DNA from 3 places in the Massilimicrobiota sp. SW1139 genome. Region 2 is predicted to be linked to each of the others. Evidence: predicted binding sites of a transcription regulator. Region 2 holds the regulator's gene; each other region holds the start of a gene.
The links. The regulator HrcA, encoded in region 2, represses chaperone genes, less so after heat shock. The targets are predictions, from matches to a motif close to TTTTAGCACTNNNNNNNNNNNAGTGCTAAAA.

Region 1 (4,300 bases), on a different contig from region 2:
GTATCCTTTATTGTTAAATATGTATCTTGATGAATTGGATAATAGGTTAATTTAGAATCTGCAGGTGCAATCAAAAGATCATGTTCCATACAAATAGGTCTTGCTTCTTTTTTTATTTTTCTAGTAAAAAAATCATTATAACAGCTATATTCCTGTTTTTCATATTGACTCATGTCAATTTGATTTTGTTGAATAAACGGCTGTATCTTACGTTTTGAAAATCGACTATTCATATAACAGCCACCAATGTGGGTAATAAAAGGAAGGGTTAACACTTTTAGTGCACATCTTCCTAAAAAATGACTGTATAAAAATTTTAATAATTGATTTTGGCTTTGATTGACAATGAGTTCTTGTCCACTTCGATCAAATATTCTCATAACATCAACAATCCTGTACAAATCAAAATACCCATAACAAGCATAACTAAAATGCCTTTTAAACCAGGTTTTCTTACTTGAAAATTAATAATAAATGCCCATGCGACAACAAACATAACCAATGCATATATACTATACGTCAACTCAGCTGTCAAAACATGTCTTAATAAATAGATAGCTGGAAAGATTAATGCTGCACTTGTAACAGGTAAACCCTGATAGTATTTTCTTTTTTCTGTGGTTTCTTTTTGTCGCATTTCTTCAACCACATTAAAATATCCCAGTCTACTAATAGCACATAAAGCATATAACGCAAAAATAAAAAACCATAACCAAGTTACACCACACACAATAGAATCCATCATGGTATATCCAATAATAGCTGGAAAAATACCAAAGCTAAACATATCAGCTAATGAATCAATTTGTATCCCAAACTTTTTCTCTTCCTCTGTTCTGTCTTTTTTAGTACGTGCTACCATTCCATCAAAAGAATCAAAAGCACCACTTAATAATAAGCAAATAAGTGCTCCACTAAAATTCCCTTTAAATGCCAAATGCGTTCCAAACAAAGCACTTATCAAACTTAAATAAGTTAATATGACAGTATAATTATAAAAACCAATCATATCTTTCTCCCACACATTTTATTTTAACGGTTGTATTATAGCATACTTCTACATTTTTTTATAGGACTTTTCTATAATAGAAGAAATTTCATGAATTGTCTACAAAAAAAGAGTTCGATTTCTCGAACCCTGACTATTTATTCAATCGTAATTGTATTGTTGTTTTCGATGACTTTCATATCCTGTTTTGGTATTGATATTCTCAAGACTCCATCTTCAAATTTAGCCTTGATATCGCTTTGTGGTACACTTTCTCCCACATAGAAGCTTCGACTCATGCTTCCTGCATATCTTTCCTGTCGGATATATTGTCCTTCTTTATTCTTCTCATCTTTATTTAAGCTCTTTTTAGCTGAAATTGTCAAATAGCCATTGTCAAATGACAATTCCACATCTTCTTTCTTGAAGCCTGGAAGATCCACATCTAATTCATATGTTCCTTCTGTTTCTCGTACATCTGTCTTCATCACATTTCTTGAATGTTTTCCATACAATGGATTTTTCTTTCCAAAGAATTCCTTGTCAAAATCATCAAACCAGTCATCAAATAAACTTTCTCCAAAAATACTAGGCATTAACATATATATCACCTCTTATGAATAATTCTAAGCATTGTTAGAGAATGAACAATGTTTGATATGAGAAGTAAGGATTGCCTTTTTCATTCTCTTTCCTTATTTCTATTTATATTATAGTCCTCCATTTTAGCAGAGTCAAGTATAGAGTGCTAAAAACATTTTTTCACACATTATGTCAACATATAATCATATGAATTTATTAAAAATCTGTATTTACAAGAGTTTATCTAACTCCATTAATAATCTTGATTTCATTATCCTTAATTCTTCATTTGTAGGACAGTTAGAATCATCATACATTTTTTGCATTGGATACCACCAGACAGGTCCCTTACCATTATTACCATATTTTCCTAAATCACCATTGACTCTTGGAAATAAATGCCAGTGAAGATGTGTATCTCCATTTCCCAATAATTCATAGTTCATTTTTTCTGCATTAAAAGCTTTAGAAACTGCTTCAGCTACAATATACATTTCTTCTAAAAACTTCATTTTTTTGATTGTTTCTAAATGAAATAATTCTGTTTTATGATCTTTATATAAAAATAAAGTATATCCCTTAAAATGCTGATTATCTCCAATAACCACATAACCAGTTTCAAGTTCTTTTACAAAATATGGATTTGTACCATTCTTTATCATTTTTATTCTGTCACAAATTAAACACATTTTTCCCCCAATTGATTTTTCATCATTTCAATACTCTTTTTCACTGTTTCTGGAGCTGGACCACCTACAACATTTCTATTATTCACACATGTTTCTAATGACACAGCGTGGTATATATCTTCTTGAAACAGTTCATGAAATGATTGATAGATTTCTAATGGTAATGTTTCTAAAACATAGTTGCTTTCTATACAATAAGATACTAATTTTCCAGTAATATAATAAGCATCCCTAAATGCTAAACCTTTCTTTGTTAAATAATCTGCACAATCTGTTGCATTAATGAAGCCTTTTGCTGCAAAGGTTCTCATTTGTTCTACATTGACTTTCATTGTTTTTAACATATCGTTAAAAACAGGCAAACAAAGTTTTACAGTATCAATAGCATCAAATAAAGCTTCTTTATCTTCTTGCATGTCTTTATTATAGGCAAGAGGTAATCCTTTCATCATAGTCAGTAGAGTTGATACATCACTGATTACTCTTGCACTTTTTCCTCTTACAAGTTCTGCAATATCCGGATTTTTCTTTTGTGGCATAATGCTTGATCCTGTTGCATAAGCATCATCTAATTCAATATACTTATATTCCCATGAACTCCATAAAATCACTTCTTCACTCAATCTTGATAAATGCATCATAATGATTGCTAGAGCATGACATAATTCAATAGCATAATCTCGATCACTAACTCCATCTAATGAATTATAAGTGATATCATCCATGTTTAATTGTTGTGCAACAAAATATCTATCAATAGGATATGTTGTTGTTGCCAATGCACCTGAACCTAATGGTGAAACATTCATACGTTTATAACAATCTCCTAATCTTGTTATATCACGATAAAACATTTGTGCATATGCTATAAGATGATGAGCAAAGGTAATCGGTTGAGCACGTTGTAAATGGGTATAACCACACATATATGTATAGAGATGATTTGAAGATTGGTAACATAATGTGTGTATCAAATCTTTCAACATATTTTTAATATCTTGTATTTCATCTCTTGCATACAATCTTAAATCTAATGCAACTTGATCATTTCTAGATCTTGCAGTGTGGAGCTTTTTACCATTGTTAGGATATCTTTTTGTTAGTTCACTTTCTATAAACATATGAATATCTTCAGCAGTTTCATCAAATACCAATCGATGTGTATTGATATCATTTAAGATATCATTTAATCCTTGTTTGATTTCTTGATAACTGATTTCATCTATAATCCCTTGATGATATAACATATTCGCATGTGCAAGACTTCCCATAATATCATGTTTATATAATCTCGCATCAAATGATAGGGAAGAATTAAATGCATTGACATTTGCATTTAATTCTTTTTGAAATCTACCAGCCCATAAAACCATAATTTATTCCCCTTCAAGAAAATCTCTAACATTAAAGGAGATGGATGGAGGAAGAATGTTATTAATGTCAAATATAGGATTTTGGAATGATATGCATAAAAAGACAATGCCTAATACAAAATTTCTTGTTCAACAGGATAGAACAGTATTCTATGATCTTATAGAACTTTCTTCTTTACCTTCATTTACTTCAGACATTATGATGAACTTAGAAGGTGTACCAACGAATCGTAAAATTATTCCTATTACAGATCCAGATGCACATGCTGTATTTTATTGTTGGTATTTAAAAAACAATGAATATACACTCAAATCATTTTTATATAGACTTTAAAAATAGACATAGTCCTGTGACTATGTCTATTTTTAGTTCTGATCAAAAGATTGATTTTCAAATTATTCATATCATCTATATCTATAGATTTAATGCGTAATCAAGCCCTTAAAATTCTTCTTATGTTAATTTAACATTAGAAATTAATAGTTTTCTAGAATTCTTTGTTTTTACAACCTGATAATTGGTTGAATTGTGATTTTATCATCAGATCTTATTAATCAAATAGATTATTGTAAATTCACACTTTATATTCATCTTTTAAAGAACAAAATTGCAAGTACTTCAAAAATAACATATCCACTATAATAAAGAAATGACTTGTCGCATGATA
Region 2 (4,300 bases):
GCGTAATGGATATGGATCATTACGTGCATTAGATGCAGCAATGTTAGCTAAACAGTTAGGTTATTTAAGAAAAAACAAAGTGTCTTTTGATACTATTGTCAAAGTCATGAAAGAAACGGGTAAAGATTTATCTAGTGATTATAAAGAAACCTCTCTAGGTGGATTAGCGAAAGAATTTGGTTTATCATGAGTGCTTTATATGTTCATGTTCCATTCTGTCAGCATATTTGTAGTTATTGTGATTTTTGTAAAGTCTTTTATGATGAAAAATGGGCCTGGGATTATTTAAAAGCTTTATCTTTTGAAATAAAAGATAAAGCTTTATCAACATCTTATGATAGTATCTATATTGGTGGTGGAACACCAACTGCTCTTACTTATCAGCAGCTTCAATACTTATTTGAATTATTAAAACCTTTTTCCAAACAAGTTCAAGAATATAGTATCGAAGTCAATCCAGAAACAATGGATCAAGAAAAATTAGAGCTTTGTTTTCAAAATGGTGTCAATCGTTTAAGCATTGGTGTCCAGACCTTTCGTGATGATTTATTAAAAAAGATTGGTAGAGTTCATACCTCTAAACAAGTTTTAGAACTCATAAAAGATGCTCAAACAATAGGCTTTCAGGATATTAATATTGACTTGATGTATGGTTTACCAGATCAGACATTAGAAGATGTTCAAGCAGATATTCAACAATTATGTCAATTAGACATAGGACATGTTTCCTATTATGCGTTGATTTTAGAGGATCATACAATCTTAAAAAATATGAATTATCAGCCTTTGGATGATGAAGAAGATGCCAAGTGGTATCATTTTATACGACAAGAATTAAAAAAATATGGTTTCCATCAATATGAAGTGAGTAATTATTATCGTTATAAACCATCATTGCATAATCTTGTATATTGGCATTATCAGGATTATGAGGGGATTGGTCTTTCTGCACATTCATTAAAAAAACATCATCGTTATGAAAATACAAAATCTTTGACACGTTATTTGAATCATCATTATTTAGAAAATGATATTCCATTGTCTATGGAGGATTGCTTGTTTGAAAAAATCATGATGGGTTTACGTTTGAATGAAGGGATTTCTCTTGAGGAAATGAATAGATTATTTGATATTGATTTTCAAGTGAAATATCAAGATGTCATTACTAAATATCAAAATATGAATTTTTTAGAAATAACGAATGGATATTTAAAAACAACATCTTTAGGGATGGATTATCTCAATAATATTTTAATAGATTTTTTAGAAGATGAACAGGGATGACCTGTTTTTCATTCTTTTTTAGCACAAAAGTGTTGACAGTGCTAAAAAGATGAGTATAATGTAATTAGCACAAGAGGAAAAGGAGTGCTAAAGGAGGCTATGATATGCTGACAGCTAGGCAATTACTGATTTTAAAATGTATTGTTGAAGAATTTGTGGAAACGGCTGAGCCAGTAGGATCAAAAACCTTAATGACGAAATATCAGCTTCCTTATTCGAGTGCAACAATTAGAAATGAAATGTCGTTTCTAGAAGAACACGGTTACTTAGAGAAGACGCATACGTCTTCAGGGCGTGTCCCATCAACAAAAGGATATCGTTTTTATGTCGATACCTTGATGCAACCTAGTGTAGATGACGAGGTGAAAAATCAGGTTTCAACAATTTTGGGAGACCGACATCGCTCTTTAAATGAAATTATTAAAGAGAGTTGCCAAATTTTAAGTCAATTGACTCATTTGACAACAGTCGCATTAGGACCAAATGCAATTTATGAACATTTACAGAATATTACGCTTGTTCCTTTGTCTGAACATACTGTGACAGCCATTATCGTCACAGATAAAGGACATGTCGAAAATCGAAACTTCAATATTACGAATAATGCTTATATGGAAGATTTAACGAGTTGTGTCAATGTCATGAATGAACTGCTTGATGGAACACCGATGAATCAAGTCGTTTATCGTTTAGAAAGAGATGTCAAACCTATATTAAGTGCTCGTATTAAAGAACATGAAGTTCTATTCAATGCTTTCTTGGAAGCATTTATGAAGTTTGCGAATAACAATGTTTATTTTTCTGGAAAAGAGAATATGTTATATCAGCCAGAATATAACGATGTGAATAAATTACGTCGTTTAGTAACTGCATTTGAAAATTCACAATCTTGGAAAAGTTTGGAACCGATTGCTTTGGAAGATGGTGTAACGGTCAGAATTGGAAGTGATTCACCAATAAAGGATTTAAATGATGTTTCGGTGATTTCAGCTTCGTTTAAAACAGGGAATGAGTCTAAAGGATCTATTTCAGTCATTGGGCCAACACGTATGCCTTATGAGAAAGTCGTTTCTTTAGTTGAGTATATTTCAAAGAGCTTAGAAGAAGTTCTTGTGAGTCAAAATGATGAAGATGATGAATAGAGGTGAAACAATGGCAAAGGAAAAGGAAACTGAAAAAGAAGAAGTGACAGAAGAAGTTGTAGATGAACAAACAAATGAAAATGAAGAAAAGAAAGATGAGAATACAACAGAAAGCTTAGAAAAGCAAATGAAAAAATTGGAAGAAGAAGTCAATACATGGAAAACGGATTATTATAAAGTTTTTGCAGATATGGAAAACTTAAAAAGACGTTTAGAAAAAGAACATCAAAATTCATTAAAATTTATGATGCAGTCATTTATTGAAGAATTACTTCCAGTAGTGGATAATTTTGAACGTTCGTTGAATGTGCAAAATCCAAGTGAAGAAGTTCAAACTTTCTTGAAAGGTTATCAGATGATCTTTGATCAGTTGATGAACATTTTAAAGAAAAATGGTGTAGAAGTGATTGAAGCTCAAGGTAAAGAATTTGATCCAAATCTACATCAGGCAGTTATGACAACACAAGATGAAAATTTTGATCACAATGTTGTTGTAGAAGAACTTCAAAAAGGTTACAAATTGAAAGATCGCGTTATTCGTGCATCTTTAGTCAAAGTCAATGAATAAATTTTAGGAGGATGATCATTATGGGTAATAAAATTATTGGTATTGATTTAGGAACAACAAACTCATGTGTAAGTGTGATGGAAAATGGTGAAGCAAAAGTTATTGCAAATCCTGAAGGATTAAGAACAACTCCATCTGTTGTTGCTTTCAAAAATGGAGAAATTATTGTTGGTGAAGCTGCTAAACGTCAAGCAGTTACAAACAAAGAAACTGTTATGTCAATTAAAAGACATATGGGTACAAGCTATAAAGAACATGTTAATGGTAAAGATTATACACCTCAAGAAATTTCAGCTATGATTTTACAAAACTTAAAAGCAACTGCTGAATCTTATTTAGGTGAATCAGTTAATCGTGCTGTTATTACAGTACCGGCATATTTCAATGATGCTCAACGTCAGGCAACAAAAGATGCTGGTAAAATTGCTGGATTAGAAGTTGAACGTATTATCAACGAACCAACTGCAGCAGCATTAGCATTTGGTGTTGATAAATTAGATAAAGAACAAAAAGTTTTAGTTTATGACTTAGGTGGAGGAACATTTGATGTTTCTATCCTTGATTTAGCTGATGGTATGTTTGAAGTTTTAGCTACTGCTGGTGATAACCATTTAGGTGGAGATGACTTTGACCAAGCTATCATGAACTGGATTGTTGCTGAATTCAAAAAAGAACAAGGTGTTGACTTAAGCAACGATAAAATGGCTATGCAACGTGTAAAAGAAGCTGCAGAAAAAGCAAAGAAAGATGTTTCTGGTATGATGCAAACTCAAATTTCATTACCATTCATTTCTGCTGGTCCAGCTGGTCCATTACATCTTGAATTAACACTAACAAGAGCTAAATTTGATGAATTAACACATGATTTAGTTATGCGTACAGAAGGACCTGTAAGACAAGCATTAAGCGATGCAGGTATGTCTCCAAGTGATATTGATCAAGTTTTATTAGTTGGTGGTTCTACACGTATTATTGCAGTTCAAGAATCAGTAAAGAGATTACTTGGAAAAGAACCTAACAAATCAGTAAACCCTGATGAAGTTGTTTCTATGGGTGCTGCAATCCAAGGTGGAGTTATTGCTGGAGATGTTAAAGACATTGTCTTACTAGATGTAACACCATTATCATTAGGTATTGAAACAATGGGTGGAGTTATGACTGTCTTAATTGAAAGAAATACAACTATCCCAACAACTAAATCACAAATCTTCTCTACTGCTGCTGATAATCAACCTGCTGTTGATATCAACGTATTACAAGGTGAAAGAACAATGGCTAAAGATAATAAACAATTAGGTTTATTTAA
Region 3 (4,300 bases), on a different contig from region 2:
AACCTTCTCTTGCGATTTCTTCTTTAGCCCCTTCACTCACTTGAACTGATATATTTTGTTGTTCTAGACGTTTAGAAAGCTGAGCAATAAATTTATCAATAATCTTATAAACAACTTGATTATCTAATGAATTAAACATGACAATTTCATCAATACGATTCAAGAATTCTGGTTTAAAATGAGTTTTTAATTCCATTTCAACTTCATGTCTTGTTTCTTCATTATTACCTTGTAATAAATATTGTGAGCCAATATTAGATGTCATAATAATGATTGTATTTTTGAAGCTAACAACATTGCCTTTAGAATCAGTAATACGACCATCATCTAAGACTTGAAGCAAAACATTAAAGACTTCAGGATGTGCTTTTTCAATTTCATCCAATAAAACAATACTATAAGGCGCACGTCTAACAGCTTCTGTTAATTGGCCACCTTCTTCATATCCAACATAACCTGGAGGAGCACCTAATAAACGAGAAACACTAAACTTCTCCATATATTCACTCATGTCAATACGTACAATATTCTTTTCACTATCGAATAATTGTTCTGCTAAACTCTTTGCGACTTCTGTTTTTCCTACTCCAGTTGGCCCAAGGAACATAAATGAACCAATTGGACGGTTTTCATCATTGATTCCAGCACGTGATCTTAAAATAGCATCACAGATCTTTTCAATCGCTTCATCCTGTCCAATAACTCTTTTTCTTAAAGTATCATCAAGATGTAATAATTTTTCTCTTTCAGATTCCATCAATTTATGAATAGGAATACCTGTCCATCTAGCAATAACTTCACTGACTGTATCAACTGTTACTTTTTCCTGTAATAAAGCATCATCAGACTCTTGTGATTGATAATCAGCAATTTCTTTATTAATACGGGGTAATGTTTCATACTTGATTTTTGAAGCTTCTTCTAAATTACCTTCAGTTTCATATTTATCTTTAAGGGCTTCATATCTCACCTTTTGATCTTTTAATTCTTTAATATGATCTAAAGCTTTCTTTTCTTCTTTCCATTTATCTGTTAAACCTGTTACTTGTTCATCTAATGAAGCAATACGACTCTTAATTTCATCTAGACGTTTTTCATTATCTGCATTTTTATCTTCTTTTTCAATAGAAATACGTTCCATTTCCAAACGATTTTTTTCTCTTGTGATAACATCTAATTCTTCTGGTAAAGAATCAATTTCCATACGTACAGATGCACATGCTTCATCAATCAAATCAATAGCCTTATCTGGCAAGAAACGATCAGTAATATAACGTTCACTCATATTCACAGCTGCCACAATGGCACTATCTGTAATCTGTACACCATGATGAGATTCAAAGCTATCTTTTAAACCACGTAAAATCGCAATTGTATCGTCACTATCTGGTTCATCAACTTGAACTTTTTGGAAACGTCTTTCTAAAGCAGCATCTTTTTCAATGTACATACGATACTCATCTAGCGTTGTTGCTCCAATACAGTGAAGTTCACCACGTGCTAACATTGGTTTTAATAAGTTAGCTGCATCCATAGCACCATCTGTTTTTCCGGCTCCAACAAGCTGATGAATCTCATCAATGAATAAAATGATATTTCCTTCAGATTTTTTAATTTCATTTAATACAGCTTTTAATCTTTCTTCAAATTCACCACGATATTTAGCACCTGCTACCAAAGCTCCTAAATCAAGTTCATAAAGAGTCTTATTTTGTAAGCTGACAGGCACGTCATTTTTAAAAATACGCCATGCCAATCCTTCAACAATAGCAGTCTTTCCAACACCTGGTTCACCTATCAAAATAGGATTATTTTTTGTTTTACGTGATAAGATTTGAATAACACGTCTAATTTCTTCATCACGACCAATAACAGGATCTAATTTTCCATCCTTAACATCTTGAATAAGATCTCTACCATATTTTGTTAAAACTTCATATTGATTTTCTGGTTGTGGATTATTAACCATATTTCCACCTCGCATTTCCTGAATAATCTTTTCTAATTCTTTTTTATTTAAATGATATTGTCGAATCAAATCTTGAATAAATGTTGATTGCACTTCAAACATTGCCATAATCAAATGTTCAACACTTGTATATTCATCTTTATAATCACTCATCACTTTTTGAGCTTTTATCAACAATTGATTCAAATCATATGATATTCTTAATTGACTTTCATCAACACCATTGACTCTTGGTTTTTGTTGTTGTTTATTTCTTAAAAATGTTTCTAACTGTTGAATATTGACATTTGCTTTTGATAGCACACGATATAAAATACCACTTGTATCTTCCAATAATGCTAATAAAAAATCTTCAACATCAACAACCTGACAAGACATTCCTAAAGTCTGTTGCATGGCTTTTTGCATAGCTTCCTGCATAGCTGTTGTCCATTTTTCTATATTCATCTTCATCACTCCTTTAGCACTCATTATATCCAAGTGCTAATTATAGTATACCATGTTTTTTAGCACTGTCAACCCCGAAGTGCTAAAATGTTTATTAAAATTCAAATACTGTTTTTATAATGAATAACCTGACTTATTCAAATCAAATATCATCAGTGTAGACTTTGACTTCAACTGCCCCATAAATTCCGATATAGAATATTTTGGTGGAATTTCAAGTAACATATGTATATGGTCAGAACATACTTGCCCCTCTATAAGTTCTACATCCTTGAATCTGTTAATCAACAGTATCAATATCTCTATGATATCTCTTCTTAATTTATTATATATGATGAGCCTTCTATATTTTGGTACGATAACTATATGATATTTTCATCTATATGATGTATGTGATAAACTATTTATGTCTTTCATAGACTAACCTCCTTTGATTCTTTTGTTTCTTAGCTGCCAGGCTAAATTCATTGTATCATTGGAGGCTTTTTACTTTCAACGTGCTAAGCTTAATTCTTTTACCACGCGTATAACACGTGGTATTTTTAATAATAAAAAATCTTTAGGATTCTCCTAAAGATCATATTTTTTTAAAATACCCACACCAATTGGATATGGTCCCGTATGCACACCAATTGTAGCGCCAATTTGTTGAATTAAAATAGGTTCATGGAAGTCTGGATAAGCTTGTAACATCACCTCTTGCAAGCTTTCTTTAAACTTTTCTCCTTCTTGTTGATCATAGCCATACCCAACACAAAAACGATAATCATTTGGTGAAAGCTGGTTATCTTTAAAATATTTTACAGTATGGTCAAGAACTTTCTTTTTAGATTTTTCACGTCCACGTGTAACACCCATTGCAAATATTTCACCATCATGAAGTACAATTAAAGGTCTAATTCCTAATGTTTTCGCTGCAACTCCAGCAACTTTACCAATTCGTCCACCATGAATGAGATATTCAAAATTTCCAACTGTAAAGAAAATACGTCCTGACGATTTGATATTTTCAATTTTTTGAATCACTTCGTCATATTGATAGCCAGCCTCTTTCATTTGGGCAGCCTCAATAACCAGTAAACCTTGTAAAACAGTATTCACAGTAGCATCAATAATCGTAATTTGACGTTCAGGATATTTTTCATCTAACATCATTTTCGCATTCATAGCACTGTTATAGGAACCAGAAAATTTAGTCGTAATACATATACATATAATATCTTCCTGATTTTCCAGGATAGGTGTAAAAGTTTTTATATAATCTTCAATAGAAGGCATAGAAGTTTTAGGAAAAACATCTTTATGATCAACCATAAATTGATAAAATTCATGCACTTCTAAATCTTCTTTTTCTTTTTGATAGTGTTCATTATCCGTTGTTATATAAAATGGAACAACATGAATATGAAACTGATTCATCAATGACTGATCTAAATCACATGAACCATCTGAAACTATCTGATACATTCTTATTCCTCCTTTCCATTATGATATTGATTGAATACAGAGTACAGGTCGTGAATTTTCCACAATCGCATATTCTTCATTCATTTGATTGGATACACACAGAGGATCATTTCTTTTTAAGATGTAATGATCCAATGGATAATGACAATCTTTTAATGTCACGACGCTCTCATCAAAAGCAAATATAGAAAAATAATGATATTGATCTTTAGCAAGATAATGTTGACCTGGTTTTAAAACAAATATCTTGTTCCATTCATCATAGATCGTGATAGAGATATCCTGATATTTTTCTAACAAACATAGTACTGCCATAAAATGATCAATACGGCGATGTGTCACACCATATAAATCTATGGCATCATAACCCTTTTGAATAGCATATTGTATTGCCAATGCAGTATCTGTGTCATCTTT

Region 1: E0K96_RS02525 (Hsp20/alpha crystallin family protein) is a predicted target of HrcA. The motif match lies at 1,712-1,742, and genes of this name have one in related genera.
Region 3: E0K96_RS00200 (ATP-dependent Clp protease ATP-binding subunit) is a predicted target of HrcA. The motif match lies at 2,474-2,504, and genes of this name have one in related genera.

Annotation. Positions count from the first base shown of each region.
Region 1 covers NZ_SJOR01000003.1:35,325-39,624, forward strand. Annotated here, with positions in the region: gene E0K96_RS02515 (phosphatidylserine decarboxylase) at 1-380, opposite strand, end outside; gene E0K96_RS02520 (CDP-alcohol phosphatidyltransferase family protein) at 377-1,009, opposite strand; gene E0K96_RS02525 (Hsp20/alpha crystallin family protein) at 1,147-1,590, opposite strand; gene E0K96_RS02530 (HIT family protein) at 1,801-2,232, opposite strand; gene argH (argininosuccinate lyase) at 2,250-3,632, opposite strand; gene E0K96_RS02540 (hypothetical protein) at 3,688-3,966, shown strand; gene E0K96_RS02545 (MurR/RpiR family transcriptional regulator) at 4,208-4,300, opposite strand, start outside.
Region 2 covers NZ_SJOR01000007.1:61,283-65,582, forward strand. Annotated here, with positions in the region: gene E0K96_RS05680 (L-serine ammonia-lyase, iron-sulfur-dependent, subunit alpha) at 1-190, shown strand, start outside; gene hemW (radical SAM family heme chaperone HemW) at 187-1,284, shown strand; gene hrcA (heat-inducible transcriptional repressor HrcA) at 1,389-2,426, shown strand; gene grpE (nucleotide exchange factor GrpE) at 2,437-2,994, shown strand; gene dnaK (molecular chaperone DnaK) at 3,015-4,300, shown strand, end outside.
Region 3 covers NZ_SJOR01000001.1:38,197-42,496, reverse strand. Annotated here, with positions in the region: gene E0K96_RS00200 (ATP-dependent Clp protease ATP-binding subunit) at 1-2,416, opposite strand, end outside; partial or broken gene tnpA (IS200/IS605 family transposase) at 2,558-2,782, opposite strand; gene E0K96_RS00190 (DegV family protein) at 2,987-3,883, opposite strand; gene E0K96_RS00185 (thiamine diphosphokinase) at 3,902-4,300, opposite strand, start outside.